Regions from separate parts of the Pseudoduganella sp. R-31 genome, predicted to be linked through region 2. Evidence: predicted binding sites of a transcription regulator. Region 2 holds the regulator's gene; the other holds the start of a gene.
The links. The regulator sigma-54, encoded in region 2, starts transcription at its own class of promoters, with help from an activator protein. The targets are predictions, from matches to a motif close to TGGCANGNAANCTGCTTT.
Positions count from the first base shown of each region.

Region 1: a site for sigma-54 is predicted at 2,100-2,117, ahead of ACN9MY_RS26915 (CmpA/NrtA family ABC transporter substrate-binding protein). Genes of this name have one in related genera too.

Region 1 covers NZ_CP183986.1:5,908,851-5,916,151, forward strand. Annotated here, with positions in the region: gene ntrB (nitrate ABC transporter permease) at 1-606, opposite strand, end outside; gene ACN9MY_RS26915 (CmpA/NrtA family ABC transporter substrate-binding protein) at 849-2,069, opposite strand; gene ACN9MY_RS26920 (LysR family transcriptional regulator) at 2,187-3,095, opposite strand; gene ACN9MY_RS26925 (LysR family transcriptional regulator) at 3,077-3,976, opposite strand; gene ACN9MY_RS26930 (oxidoreductase) at 4,088-4,942, shown strand; gene ACN9MY_RS26935 (ion transporter) at 4,939-5,778, opposite strand; gene ACN9MY_RS26940 (metal-dependent hydrolase) at 5,775-7,001, opposite strand; gene ACN9MY_RS26945 (DUF427 domain-containing protein) at 7,104-7,301, opposite strand, start outside.
Region 2 covers NZ_CP183986.1:1,009,672-1,016,972, forward strand. Annotated here, with positions in the region: gene lptA (lipopolysaccharide transport periplasmic protein LptA) at 1-186, shown strand, start outside; gene lptB (LPS export ABC transporter ATP-binding protein) at 189-944, shown strand; gene ACN9MY_RS04630 (RNA polymerase factor sigma-54) at 954-2,450, shown strand; gene hpf (ribosome hibernation-promoting factor, HPF/YfiA family) at 2,523-2,882, shown strand; gene ACN9MY_RS04640 (enoyl-CoA hydratase/isomerase family protein) at 2,958-4,043, shown strand; gene ACN9MY_RS04645 (Lrp/AsnC family transcriptional regulator) at 4,040-4,501, shown strand; gene ACN9MY_RS04650 (endo alpha-1,4 polygalactosaminidase) at 4,502-5,350, opposite strand; gene ACN9MY_RS04655 (DUF4272 domain-containing protein) at 5,422-6,618, opposite strand; gene ACN9MY_RS04660 (metal-dependent hydrolase) at 6,648-7,190, opposite strand.

The DNA.
Region 1 (7,301 bases), 1.9 Mb from region 2:
GCCGGTCAGCATGTAAGGCAGCACGGAAGGCAGCAGTATCCTGGTCGCCACCTTCCATTCGGACAGGTTCAGCACACGCGCCACGTTCAGGTAATCCTGCGGCACGCGCTGCACGCCGACGGCGGTGTTAACGATCATGGGCCAGATCGAACAAATGAAGATGGCCCAGATCGCGGCTGGATCGGCCGCCTTGAACACCAGCAGGCCAATCGGCAGCCAGGCCAAGGGCGATACGGGCTTCAGCAAACTGATTAAAGGGCTGAACATGCCGTACAAAAAGCTGAAGCGTCCGATCAGGAAGCCAAGCGGAATACCCACCAGCGCCGCCAGGCCGAAGCCCAGCGCGACGCGGCGCAGCGAGGCCAGGATGTTCCAGCCAATGCCCTGGTCATTCGGACCCTTGCGGTAGAACGGGTCCGAGAACAGCTTCACCGCCTCATGCCAGGTCTCCAGCGGAGTGGGAAAGCCTGCGTTGCGTACCGCCAGGATTTGCCAAGCCAGCACCAGCAGCGACAAGCCAAGCAGCGGCGGCAGTACTTTCATGACAAAGGGCCGCAGCCGCCCACCTTCCGGCGCCAGGTGCACGCCTTTCGCCGCCAGCCGCATGCGGCGCGTTGGCCTTCCCGGCACCGCGGGCGCCGGTTGCACTGATGCTCCCGCCTTCCCAGCCTGTCCTGCCGGCGCAACGTCCACCTTCATATCGATTGCCCGCCCCACGCCAGCCGCGGCCAATGCAGCTGCAGCTGCTTCCCGCGCAGCGTCCTGCGCGGTCAGTGCGCCGTGTGTGCCAGGCGTGCCCGCGCCGGCCCCGTCTATCGTTCCGTACATAGCACTCATAAGGCCTCCCTTCACGCTCTGATCTTGAACGAATCAGCATAGGCCTTGGGATTCTTGCCGTCCCAGGTCGTGCCGTCGATCATCTTTACGCTGCGCAGGGGCGACTTTGGTACGCTCACCTTCGCCATAGCCGCGCCGTCCTTGTACACATCGATCTGGTTGATTTGCGTGGCAACTGCCAGGTAATCCGGCTCCGCCTTCAGCAAGCCCCAGCGCTTCTGTTGCGTGAGGAACCACATGCCGTCGCTGAGGTATGGGAAATTCACCGCGCCGTCATTGAAGAACTTCATGTAGTTCGGATCGTCCCAGGTTTTGCCCAGGCCATTCTGGTAGCGGCCCATGATGCGCTGGCCAATCACATCGACCGTCGTGTTGACGTAGGATTTGTCGGCAATGGCTTCCGCCATCTTCACCTTGTTCGACAGGGACGCATCAATCCAGCGTCCAGCATCCAGCACCGCAGCGATGAGTGCGCGTGCAGTATTGGGATACTTCTTCACCCACTCCGCGCTAGTACCCAGCACCTTCTCCGGATGGTCACGCCAGATGTCCTGCGTTGTCGTGGCCGTGATGCCGACGCCATCCACAATCGCGCGGTGGTTCCATGGCTCGCCCACGCAAAAGCCATCCATGTTCCCGATCCGCATATTGGCGACCATCTGCGGCGGCGGCACCGTAATGACCTTGGCGTCCGTCATCGGGTTGATGCCATACGACGCCAGCCAGTAATACAGCCACATCGCATGGGTGCCGGTCGGGAACGTCTGTGCGAAGGTGTACTCGCGCTGGTCGGTGCGCATCAGCTTCGCCAACGAAGCGCCATCGACTGCGCCTTTGTCGGACAGTTTCTTCGACAGCGTGATCGCCTGGCCGTTGTGATTGAGGTTCATCAGTACGGCCATGTCCTTCTTCGGACCGCCAGCGCCCAGGTGGACGCCATACACCAGCCCATACAGCACATGGGCCGCGTCGAGTTCACCGTTCACCAGCTTGTCCCGCACGGCGGGCCAGGACGCCTCCTTGCTCAAGACGATCCTGATGCCGTACTTCTTGTCGAAGCCCAGCACAGAAGCCATCACGACGGAGGCGCAATCGGTCAATGGAATGAAGCCGACTTTGACTTCTTCTTTCTCAGGCTTGTCGGAGCCTGCAGCCCAGGCGTAATTCGATAAGGCTGTCGCAGCGCCCGCAGCAAGCAGGCGACGACGGGTAAGGCTGAACGTGCGATCCATCTCTATCCCCGGTTTGTAAATAATGGGGATACTGCAAGCGCCGTGCCACCCCGCTTTCAGGGGGAAAGGCGGTGGAAATCCAGCACTTTGTTTGTGCACCGCACCAATTTAGCGCCGTCAACGCACCGGGCGAAGCCTCGGATCGGTGCGCAGGCGTTCGGCCATCAGGTCCACGAAGCTGCGGATGCGGGTCGAGCCCTGACGGCTGTCACGGTGGATGATATGGATAGGCACCGCCGGCGTCGCGTAGTCCTGCAGCACCTCAACCAGCTCGCCTGCATCGAGCAAGGCTGCCGCCTGGTAGGACAGCAGGCGCGCGATGCCGAAGCCGCTGCGCACTGCTTCGATGGCAGAGTCGTTATTGTTCACGCCCAGGCGCGGCTTGACGCGCAGCGATTGCGTGCCGGCGCCATTCTGGAAGCGCCAGTCCGGAGGCACGCTGGAGCCGGACGAGGCGACAATGGTGTGCTGCTCCAGCTCCTGCGGCGTGCTCGGCGCGCCATGCTTCTCTATATAGGAAGGCGAAGCGATGATCATGCGCCGCACCTGCCCGACCGGAATGGCGCGCATGCTCGAATCGGGCAGCTCGCCGATGCGGATGCCGACATCGATGCCTTCTTCCAGCAAGTTGGTCACGCGGTCGACGAAGACAGTGGAAATATCCATCGCCGGATAGCGCTGCAGGTAATCGACAATGCCCGGCACCACGTAGATGCGTCCAAACAGCACCGGCGCCGTCACTGTAAGGTGGCCGCGCGGCGCGGCGTTGATGCCGGCAACTGCATCGTCGGCCTCGTCGACTTCCGCGATGATCCGGCGCGCATCATCCAGGTAGCGCTGGCCGGCTTCCGTCACGCGCACATGGCGCGTGGTGCGGTCCAGCAGCCTGGCGCCCAGCCTTTCTTCCAGCGCCGCCACCGCGCGCGTAACGGCAGGCGGCGACATGCCGAGGCGGCGCGCACCTGCCGCGAAGCCCTGCTCCTCGGCCACAGCCACGTAGACGGTCATCAGGTAAAGGCGGTCCATTTGCGTTTCACCATGAAGTCGATAAAGTGCCGCACGCGCATCGGCATGCGGCTGCGCTGCGGATAGTACATGTAAACGGCCGCATTTGCCGTCACATGGGTCGGCAGCAGGTGCACCAGCCGCCCTTCCGCCAGGTCGCGCTCCACCATGTACAGCGCCAGCTGGCCGATGCCGACCCCGGCGCGCACCGCCTCGACCTCGCCCTCCGCCGTATTGAACGTCGCCACGCAGGGCACGTCCTGGTACACCGTGCCGCCCTGCCCTTTGAGTTCCCACGGAATCACGCGGCCCGTGTTCGGCTGGCGGAAACCGGTGCACCGATGGTGCAGCAATTCTTCCACCGTGCGCGGGGCGCCGTGGCGCTCGATATAGCCGGGCGAAGCGCAGATATGCAAAGGAATCCTGCCCAGCTGGCGCGCAACCAGGTTGCGCTCCGGCGGATTCCCCGCCCTGAAGCCGACGTCGATCTTCGCCTCGGTCAAGTCGGTGAAGTGGTCGTCGAACAGCATGTCGAAATGCGCGCTCGGATACAGCTCCTGGAATTCGCGCAGCAGCGGCGCCAGCACCACCGTGCCCAGCGAGGTAGGTGCGGCGACGCGGATCATGCCGTCAACCGCCTCGCGGCTGTTCTGAACGTGGTCCAGCGCCTCGTCCAGCAAGCGCAGGCCCGGGTTGGCCAGCTCGAACAGGCGCTGGCCTTCGTCCGTAAGACTCAGGCTGCGTGTCGTGCGATGGAACAGGCGCACGCCGAGGTATTCCTCCAGCTGGCGAATCGCCTTGCTGACCGCCTGGGCCGACAGGCCGGCATCGACCGCCGCCTGGCTGAAGCTGCCGCCATGCACGACGCCGATGAACAATGTGATGACGCGGGCCTTATCCATTCATTTACAACCAATAGTTGAAGATCAATCACCTTTACTATGGCTAGTGTAGCAGCTCTCCGAAGCCTAATATGCCCTTCACCAACTACCCACTCTTGAAGGAGCAAGATCATGGCAAACAAAGTCTGGTTCATCACTGGCGCCTCCCGCGGCTTCGGCCTGCTGATTGCCCGCGACGCACTGGCGCGCGGCGACTCCGTGGTAGCAGCCGCCCGCAACCCGCAAGCGATTGTCGACGCCCTTGGCGCGCATCCCCAGCTGCTGCCAGTGCAGCTCGATGTGACAAAGGAAGCAGCCGCCGTAGTTGCCACCCAGGCCGCCATCGAGCGTTTTGGCCGCATCGACGTGCTGGTGAATAACGCCGGCTACGGCATCCTCGGCGCCGTCGAGGAGACCTCGGCGGAAGAGGTGCGCCGCAATTACGAAACGAATGTCTTCGGCCTGCTGAACGTGAGCCGCGCGGTGCTGCCGGCCATGCGCCGGCAGCGCAGCGGCCATGTGATCAATATTTCCTCTCTGGGCGGCTACCAGGCGTACTACGGCTGGGGCGTCTACGGTTCCACCAAGTTCGCGGTGGAAGGCCTGAGCGAAGCGATGGCGCAGGAACTGGCTCCGCTGGGCGTGCACGTCACCGTGGTGGAACCCGGCTTCTTCCGCACTGATTTCCTCGACGCCACCTCGCTGGTGGAGACCGCAAGCCGCATCGAGGACTACAAGGATACGGTGGGCGCCATGCGCACCTTCGCGGCGGGCGCAAACCACGCTCAGCCAGGCGATCCTTCCAAGCTGTCGCAAGCCCTGTTGAAGCTTGCCGATGCAACGCAGCCGCCATTACGCCTTCAGTTGGGCAGCGATGCCATCGTTCGCATCAACGCCAAGCACCAGCAGGTAGAGAAGGAACTGGCGCAATGGAAGGACCTGGCCCTGTCGACCGACTTCGAACAGCCGGCCAAGCAGGCCGCCTAACTTCCCGGGAGTTTGGTTCCGCAGCTCTTGCAGAAACGCGCCGACTGCTCATGGTCTCCGGCCAGGCAGCCGTCGCAAGTGCGACTTGAGCGGCGCTGCTGGCTGATTTCGGCGCTGATGATGCCCGTCGGGACGGCAAGAATGCCCCACCCCAGCAGCATCATCACCGACGCAATGGCGCGGCCCAGGTCCGTCTTCGGCACCAGGTCGCCGAAGCCCACGGTGGTCACGGCCGAAATCGCCCAGTAGACGGCAGTCGGAATGCTGGTAAAGCCGTGTGCCGGTCCTTCGACCACGTACATCACGGTCCCCAGCAAGAAGACGACCATGAACACCACCGACAGGAAGATCAGGATCTTGCGGCGGCTGGCCAGCAAGGCACGGCCCAGCATCCCATATTCCTCGATGTACAGCGTGAGCTTGAGAATACGGAACATGCGCAGCAGCCGCAGGATCCGCACGTTGAGCAGCACATGTGCGCCCGGCACGAACAGCGCCATATAACTTGGCAATACTGCCAGCAGGTCGATCATGCCGAAGAAACTGCGCGCGTAGCGCAACGGGTGCCGCACGCACAGCAGGCGGCTGGCGTATTCGATGGTGAACAGCACGGTAAAGAACCACTCTGCCGCAAACAGCCAGTCGCCGTAGTCGCGCGCCACTTCGGCGACACTGGCCAGCACCACGGTCGTCACGCTCAGCAGGATAGCGCCGATCAGCGCGAGGTCGAACGCCATGCCGGCAGGCGTATCGGACTCGAAAATTATTGCATAGAGCTTTTCGCGCCAACCGCCTTCCGGCCGGCCGAAGCGCTGGTGCGGATCGTAGGTCTTCATTGCGGGCTCCCCAGCAAATCAGCGCGCGGCATGCCCCATCCCGGCACGCTGAAAGGGCATTCCGGTTTCGCCGCCAGCATCAAAGTAGTGAAATTCCCACGCGGCGAGGCGGAGAAGCGCAGGTCGCTGGCCTGGGCCGCATCCACCGCCGGCATGCGGGCGAAACGCAGCCAGGCAGCCAATTGGCAATCGGCTGCGGCGCGCGCGCGCAAGCCAGCCACATCGCCCTGCCATGATCCGGACACCAGCACGCCGGGTACCGTGACGGCCATCTCCTGCACCGCATCGGCCGTCAGTGCCGCCGGGCAATCACGCGGCGGCAGCAAGGAAGGCGCAAGGCTCAAATGCCCGCGCCGGAGCTGGTAAATCTTCCCGTCCGACTCGATCGAGGTAAAGCTCCAGCACAGGGGCTGGGACGGGAAAGCGGTCAGTGCAACGTCCAGCACGCGGGACTGAGGATCCTGCAGCACCAATGCCGCCGTCACCGCCTGGCGCGCCTTGAACGAGGCCGACGCCTGGACGCCGATAAATGCCAGCACCATGCCAAGGGCCAGTAGCAGCGCACGCCGGCTTTGCATATGCATGAATCGCAGCACAGCCACCACGCCACCCAGCATGACCAGCGCAGCGAACGACGCCCAGCCCAGGTAGCCATGCAGCGTCACATACAGCAGGACCACCGGCAGCACGGAAAGCAGCACAATACGCATGCGCCGCGAAGGTGCGGCCATCGCCAGCGGCACCCCGAACGCCCCCCAGAACACCGGCTCGATGATGTAAACCATATCGCCGAAGTACCAGGTTCCGCTGAAAGGATAGAACGGATGAACTCCATAGTTGTTCATGAAGTCCATCCCCAGGTGCAGCAGGAAACCCGCGGCCAGCGCTATCAGCAGCCCACGCCGTGCATCGCGGCTCTCACGCAGCAACGCCCGCGCATTCGGCCACAAGACCCATAACAGGGCAAACAGCAGCAAAGCCTGCGGCAGCAGGTACAGCAAGGTATGCGTATGTCCGCGGTGATGCAGCAGGTAGCCCAATGGCGCCGGCGCCAGCCGGGTATAAACCAGGTCGAGGTCAGGAAAATTGCTGGCAAGGGCGCAAGCCGTCAGCAGCAAACGATGCCGCGTCCTGTGACGCCCCGGATCGGCCTCCGGCGGCAGCGAGCGCTGAATCAGCTCGCCAACGCCCAGGCCAACTACGCTATGAGTAATGTTATCCATGCTTAATGAAAGTCGGGGTCAGGTCTGGCAATCGGACACAGGCTCAGCCGCAAGCGGCTGAGCCTGTGTCCGATTGCCAGACCTGACCCCGACTTTCAACAATTAATGCTGGACTTCGACGCCGTGCCAGAAGGCGATCCGGTCCTTGATGTTGTTGGCCGCTTCTTTCGGGCTCGGGTAATACCAGGCGGCGTTGGCGTTCACCTTGCCATCCACCACCACGTTGTAATAACTGGCCACGCCCTTCCATGGACACAGCGTGGTGTGCTGGCTCGGCTGGAGATAGTCCTTCCTGACCCG
Region 2 (7,301 bases):
CGCCTGGAAGGCGGCAAGCAGAACGACGAAGTGCAGGGTGAGTTCATTTCTTACGACAGCCGCAAGGAATTTTTCAGCGTGCGCAATTCGGCCAGCGGGGAGAGCAAGCCCGGCGGCGGTCGCGGCACCATGGTGATCCAGCCGACCCGTACCGAACCCCCAGCGACGCCGACGGAGAAGAAGTAAGCATGCAAGCAAATAACTGCGCCAGCACGCTGGTCGTGCGCGGCCTCCAGAAAACCTATGGCAAGCGACAGGTGGTGCACGACGTTTCGCTGCAAGTCGATTGCGGTGAAGTGGTCGGCCTGCTCGGTCCCAACGGTGCCGGCAAGACTACCTCTTTCTACATGATCGTCGGCCTGGTGGCTTCCGATGCAGGCACCATCGATATCGGCGGCACCGACGTGTCGAGCCTGCCGATCCACAAGCGCGCCACGCTGGGCCTGTCCTACCTGCCGCAGGAAGCTTCGGTGTTCCGCAAGCTGACGGTGGAAGAAAACATTCGTGCCGTACTGGAACTGCAGAAGGTGGACGGCAAGCCTCTGCCCAAGGCGGAAATCAAGCAGCGCCTGGAATCGCTGCTGGCCGACTTGCAAATCGAGAAGCTGCGCGAGAACCCGGCCCTGTCGCTGTCGGGTGGCGAGCGCCGCCGCGTGGAAATTGCGCGCGCCCTGGCCACCAACCCGCGCTTCGTGTTGCTCGACGAACCGTTTGCCGGCGTGGATCCGATCGCCGTGATCGAAATCCAACGTATTGTGCGTTTCCTGAAGGAGCGCAATATCGGTGTGCTGATCACCGACCATAATGTGCGTGAGACCCTCGGCATTTGCGACCGCGCCTACATCATCAACCAGGGCGCCGTGCTGGCCTCGGGCCGCCCGGACGACATCATTGCCAACGAATCCGTTCGCCGCGTCTACCTCGGCGAACACTTCCGCATGTAAACGAAGGCCATGAAACAAACACTGCAACTGCGAACCTCGCAACACCTGGCGCTGACGCCGCAGCTGCAACAATCCATCCGCCTGCTGCAGCTGTCCACGCTGGAGCTGCACCAGGAGTTGGAACAGCTGCTTGGCGACAATCCCATGCTGGAGCGCCTTGACGACCCGCTCGACCACTCGGTACGGCTGCTGGCCGATGGCGCCATCAGCCAGGGCAACGGCAATGGCACCGAAGCTCCCGCCACGCCTTCGGCTGAAGGCCCGCAAGGCGAGGGCGGCGAAGCCCCGGCCGCTGCCGGCGAAAGCGATACCTATGAAGGCGGCGACCATGAAGCCGGCAACGGCAGCGACGACGCCGACTGGAGCGCCAGCGCCGGCAGCAAATCCGCCGACGACGAAGACAGCCGCCCGCAACTGGAAGCTTCCGGCTGCACGCTGCGCGAACACCTGCTCGAGCAGATGCGCGTCACCGTGCAGGAGCCGCGCGACCGCGCGCTGATGGAACTGATCATCGATGCGCTGGACGAGAACGGCTACCTGGAAGAGCCGCTGGAAGAAATCCACGAGCGCCTGCCGCCCGAGCTGGAAATCGAACTGGACGACCTGCGCTGCAGCCTGGTGCTGCTGCAAAGCTTCGATCCGCCCGGCGTCGCCGCACGCAATGCCTCCGAATGCCTGGCGCTGCAGATCAGGCGCATGCCCGGCGTGCCGCTGGTGACGCGCCGCATGGCGCTGACCATCGTCGAGAAGCACCTGACCTGGTTCGCCCAGCGCGAGTTCACCAAGCTGAAGAAAGCGCTCGACTGCGACGATGAAGACTTGCGCGAAGCACAGTGCGTGATCCGCCAGTGCAACCCGCATCCGGGCGCCGAATTTGCGTCAGGCGAGTCAGACTACGTGGTGCCGGACGTGATCGTGAAAAAGGGCCGCGGCGGCTGGATCGTCACCCTGAACAACGACGTGGTGCCGCGCCTGCGCGTGAACGCGCTGTATGCCAACCTGCTCAAGCAAGGCAAGAGCGAGTCGCAGATGAATGGCCAGCTGCAGGAGGCCAAGTGGTTGATCAAGAATATGCGCCAGCGCTTCGACACGATCCTGCGCGTCGCGGAAGCGATAGTAGAAAGACAAAAGAACTTTTTCAGTCATGGCGCAGTGGCCATGAGACCCCTTGTGTTGCGTGAAATTGCTGATACACTGGGACTACACGAGAGCACTATTTCTCGCGTAACAACTCAAAAATATATGCTCACCCCGCATGGCATGTTTGAGTTGAAATATTTCTTTGGTAGCCACGTCGCGACCGAAGCCGGGGGGGAGGCTTCCTCGACTGCGATACGGGCACTGATCGTGCAATTGACAGGAGCAGAAGACCCGAAAAATCCTTTATCCGACAGTAAGATTGCGGACATGCTGGGTGAACAAGGCATGGTGATTGCGCGACGGACTGTTGCCAAATATCGAGAAGCGTTGAAGATCCCTCCAGTTAGCCTCCGCAAATCGTTGTAGTGCAGTGCATGGGTTCCTCTGTGCGTTTCGGCGTGCACGAACTCGAGAGCGACATCATCTTTAGGAGTGTGTATGAATCTCACCATCAGTGGACATCATGTCGAAGTGACCCCAGCCATTCGCGAGTACGTGCAGAACAAGCTGGAACGAGTCAAGCGCCATTTCGATCAAGTAATCGATATTGCTGTCATCCTGACTGTAGATAACCTCACCGAGAAAGAGAAACGCCAGAAAGCCGAAATCAACCTGCGCATGTCTGGCAAAACTGTTTACGTCGAAAGCCTGTCGCAAGACCTTTACGCCGCCATCGATACCCTGATTGATAAACTGGATCGCCAGGTCATGAAATACAAGGACCGTGTGCAGAACCACAGTCATGCGGCCATCAAGCATTTCCCGGATACGTATGAGGCACCACCCACCGCCATGTAAAGGACTGGCCGTGCAGCACACCAAAGGGCGCAATTGGCGCCCTTTTTTGCGACCAGTGTGCGTTAGAATATTTGCATGAGCGAACACGTACACACCCAACTCTCCAACGGTACCGGCTTCATCACGCTGGACCGCCCCAAGACCCTCAATTCACTGTCCCTCGACATGGTGCGCGCGATGACGCAGGCGCTGCTGGCATGGCGCGACGATGCGTCGGTGGCGGCGGTCGTGGTGCGCAGCAGCAGCGAACGCGCGCTGTGCGCAGGCGGCGATATCCGCTTCTTCCACGACGTCGGCCGCGGCAATACGCAAGGCGGCAGCGCGCTGCTGGAGGACTTCTTCACCGAAGAATATGCGCTGAACCATTTAATCCATTTCTACCCCAAGCCTTATGTGGCGCTGATGGATGGCGTGGTGATGGGCGGCGGCATGGGCATCGCGCAGGGCGGGCCGGAGTGCGGCGTGCGCATCGTCACGGGCCGTACCAGGATGGCGATGCCCGAGGTGAACATCGGCCTGTTTCCCGACGTGGGCGGCAGTCACTTCCTGTCGCATGCGCCGGGCCAGCTTGGCATGTGGCTCGGCCTCACCGGGCTGACGGTCGGCGCCGCGGATGCGCTCTACCTCGACCTGGCTGACTACTTCGTGCCGGAAACTGAACTGGCCGGACTGGCCAAGCTGTTCGAGTCGACGCCCGGCAAATCGTTGCGCGATGCTGTCGCGGTCTTTGCCGGCCCGCACAACGCCTTCGCCGGCGACAGCGAACTGGAAGCGCAGCGTGCCCTGATCGATCAGCATTTCTCGGCGGGCTCGGTACCCGCCATCATGGATTCGCTGCGAGGCGACAGCACGCCTTTCGCGCAGAAATCGCTGAAGGCAATGGAATTGCGCTCGCCGCTGATGATGAGCGTGACCCACGAGCTGCTGAAGCGCGGCGCGTCGCTGGGCGTGTCCGACTGCTTGCGCATGGAGCGCAACCTGGTGCGCCGCAACTTCGAACACGGCGAGATTTTCGAGGGCGTACGCGCCCTGGTGATCGACAAGGACAACCAGCCGCAGTGGAATCCCGCAACGCTGGCCGAAGTGACGCCCGCCATGGTGGAGCGCTTCTTCGAACCATGCTGGCCGGCCTGGGCGCACCCCTTGCGCCACCTCGCATGAGGGATCTGGACCGGATCGACCGGGGCATCCTGAATATCCTGCAAGAAGATGCCAGCACGCCGTTGCGCGAGATCGCGGAGCGCTTGCATTCGTCGGTCGCGACCTGCCAGCGCCGCATCGAAAGGCTGCGCAACGACGGCGTGCTGGTCAAGGCTGTCGCGCTGGTTGACCGCGCGCTCGCCGGGCGGCCGCTGACGGTATTCGTGTCGGTCGAACTGGAGAAGCAGAATACCGACATCCTCAAGCAGTTCGAACACCGCATGCGTTCCGAGCCCGAGGTGATGTCCTGCTACGAAGTGGCCGGCGAGTTTGACTTCCACCTGATCGTCACGGTGGAGTCGATGGAAGAGTACAGCGCCTTCACGCGGCGCGTCTTCACCTCGCACCACAACGTCATCAACGTCAAGAGCCTGTTCGCGATGAACTGCTCCAAGTTCGAGACCAAGCTGACGCTGTAGTCACGGCTCGCAGCTGTAGCGCAGGCTGTCGTCCAGCGCGAGCGGCAGCACCAGCGTATGGAACTTGCGGGCGTTGGCATCGGCGCACAGCTTGGCGCGCGCTGCGGGATCGCTGCTGTATGGCGCAGCATACTCCGCATTGAATACCGGCTTGCCGCTGGCGATGAAAGCCTGGTAGCCCTCGCATTCGGCGAACTCATGGCATTGTTCGTTGACGGCAAAATCGAAATCGCCTACCAGGTCCTTCAACTGATCCGTATCGTTTTTCAATGCAATGGACATTCCCCGGCGGTGCGCTTCGCGTGCCAGGAATCGGTTGTAATCGAGCTGCGTGGCGGCGGTAAGGGCGAAGCCGCTGTTGTTCGCATAGCCGTCCACGTTGTCTGCTTCAACGCCATTGCATCCCTTGGAGACTGCCAGGTCCAACCGCGCAAGCATGATCTTCCGCACAGTTGCCGAGCGCGTGTCGAGCCATCGCTCCCCTGCCCATCCTTGCAGGTCCTTGCCCATGTCGGCTGGCGCAAAGCCGGAAAAGTCGGGACGCCAATTTTCGGAGCTGCCGGCTGAAAAATAGCAGACCACTTTCTTGCCGCTCGCCTTCAATGCCTGGACGGTAGCAGGCGCTGTATCGAACAGATCGATATCGTACACGGTTGCCGCATAGGCGGTATTGACCGTCCCTTTCAACTGCCACTGCCAGGTATCGCCCAACGCAGGTTTCCAGTAGGCGGCTGGTGCGCTTGCAGGCGGCGGCGTATCCGAACTGCTTCCGCCGCCGCATCCGCTCATCGTCGCCAGCGCCAGGCAGAAGATACTGATCGGAAGCAGCCGCCGGGTGTGTTGTCGCATCAATTCATCCTTGAAAATATTGGCCGGCAATAGTTTCACGGACGGCTTACGGCATGCTTACTCCCTGGCGCTCATGTGCTTAGGTCAGTGTCGTCCCAGTCATCTCCTGGCGCCAATGCCCAGGTGAACGAATGGCGGCGCTCATGAACGGCTCCGCCGTGCGCTATCGGATCGAAGTCTTTGGGCACGGTCATGCCCCCCATTTGCGCGCTCCTGACAGCGTTATGCGCGCAGTAGAATTTGTATTCCATGAAAATGACCTCGCCAGCCGCTCTCAATGAAGCGCCCGCCGCGAAGTCGGCGAGATTGCCGTCCCAGGCGGGCAGGAAGTCAAACAACATCGCCTCGATGACTTCGTCGGAGATTTGGCTGGCATCCAGCGTCGGCACCTGCGCAAAGCCAACGATCCACGCCAGCGCCCACATATTCTCCAGCCTCCAGCCGACAGTCTGGTCATGTAGCGCTTGGGATTCCTGGCGCGGCAGATCGATCAATGCAAGTTCGCTCTCCGTCATCGCGGCGCGCAGGTCGTTTCGCTCGATATAGCCCTGTAGTTGTGCAGTGTCGGCCAGGCGTACAGGCATTGCTGCCCAGGCAAATACGGCTTGCAGCGCCATCAGGCGTTTGCACAGCTCCTGCTTATCGCGCAGCGTGATACCCAGGTCGGGAAGGGGCAAGGAGTTCGCGGGCTGAAAGCCGAGTGCCATAAGCTCGCTGAAAACGCGCTGCTTCAGTTTCAGTGCGTTGTTGTTGCCTGCACCGGATGGAGCCGTGATGGGCGTGTATTTCGGCCATTTGGCCTGGGGATCCGATGCAGACAAATCCTCGCCATACAGCACCCTTCCGTTTGAATCCCGCATGGATGAGGGAGTGAACCAGACTGCATCGAGGGCTTCTGCGATTACCGAAATAACCTCGTACCTTTCGTCGTCGGCCTCTGCGCCGGGCTCGCAGATTGTGCCAAGCGCGAAGCCGAATTTTTCGGTCAGGGCGAGTATTCTTGCCTGTGCAGGGGCGTGCGGGAAGCGGGCGAAATAGCCGCGCATTCCGGCCATCTGGTCCTCCCACGCTTGTCCGCTGTAATAGGCTGGATCGTGAGTGATTTTCAGCCGCTTCTTCTTCAGCCATCCGCCGGTCGTCACTTCGATTTCGCTCCACGCGTCGTCGGTGCCCGTGACTTTGAACTTTGCATTCAATTTCTTCAGGACTTCGATTACTAGCCCAGGGTTTATTTCCTGAGCGAATAGCGAAACAGGTTCAGTTGCCATCGTTTGAGTTTCCTTTGTGTCGCGGACCTTTACTCCAGTCGGTCGCGAGCGATGTTGTTGCGTATGGCATAGGCGGCCACCATCGTGGATAGGCAGGGCAGCCAAACCCATAGGAGTTCAGATTTAATTACTGTCAAGCCGGCGGGGCCCAGGAAGCGCCCCATTGTCAATGGCGATACGCGGATAAACTGGACCGGGAAGAAATGCCGCTGATCGGAGAATGGCCACCAGATGGCGGCACCGAGGCCGCCGGTTGTCAGCATGTCGAGCAAGGGATGCGAAACGCAGGCAACCGACACGAACGCCATCGTCACCCATCGTTTCGCGTGCAGCCACGGTGCGGCCAGTGCAGCCAGCATTCCCAATGCAAGTGCAAACGCGATCGAATGCGATGCCCCGCGGTGGCCAAGCTGGTTCGCGTATTCGATGCCGAGCTTGAAAGCGATGACGTCCATGTCAGGCACGATTGCCGCAACCATGCCTGCGAACAGCAGCCGGCGTGAAATGCGGTCCGGGCCAAGTACGACACCGAGTGCCAGCGGAATCGCTGGGTGGGTAAGGATGGTGGGCATGGTGCAGAGGAAATTAAAGCGGCACCTGGCAGAACAGGTTCACCAAAAACGAAACGTCGAGGTATTTGCGGCCAGTCTTCTGGACTAGTGTCGGGATTCGCTCTCTGACTG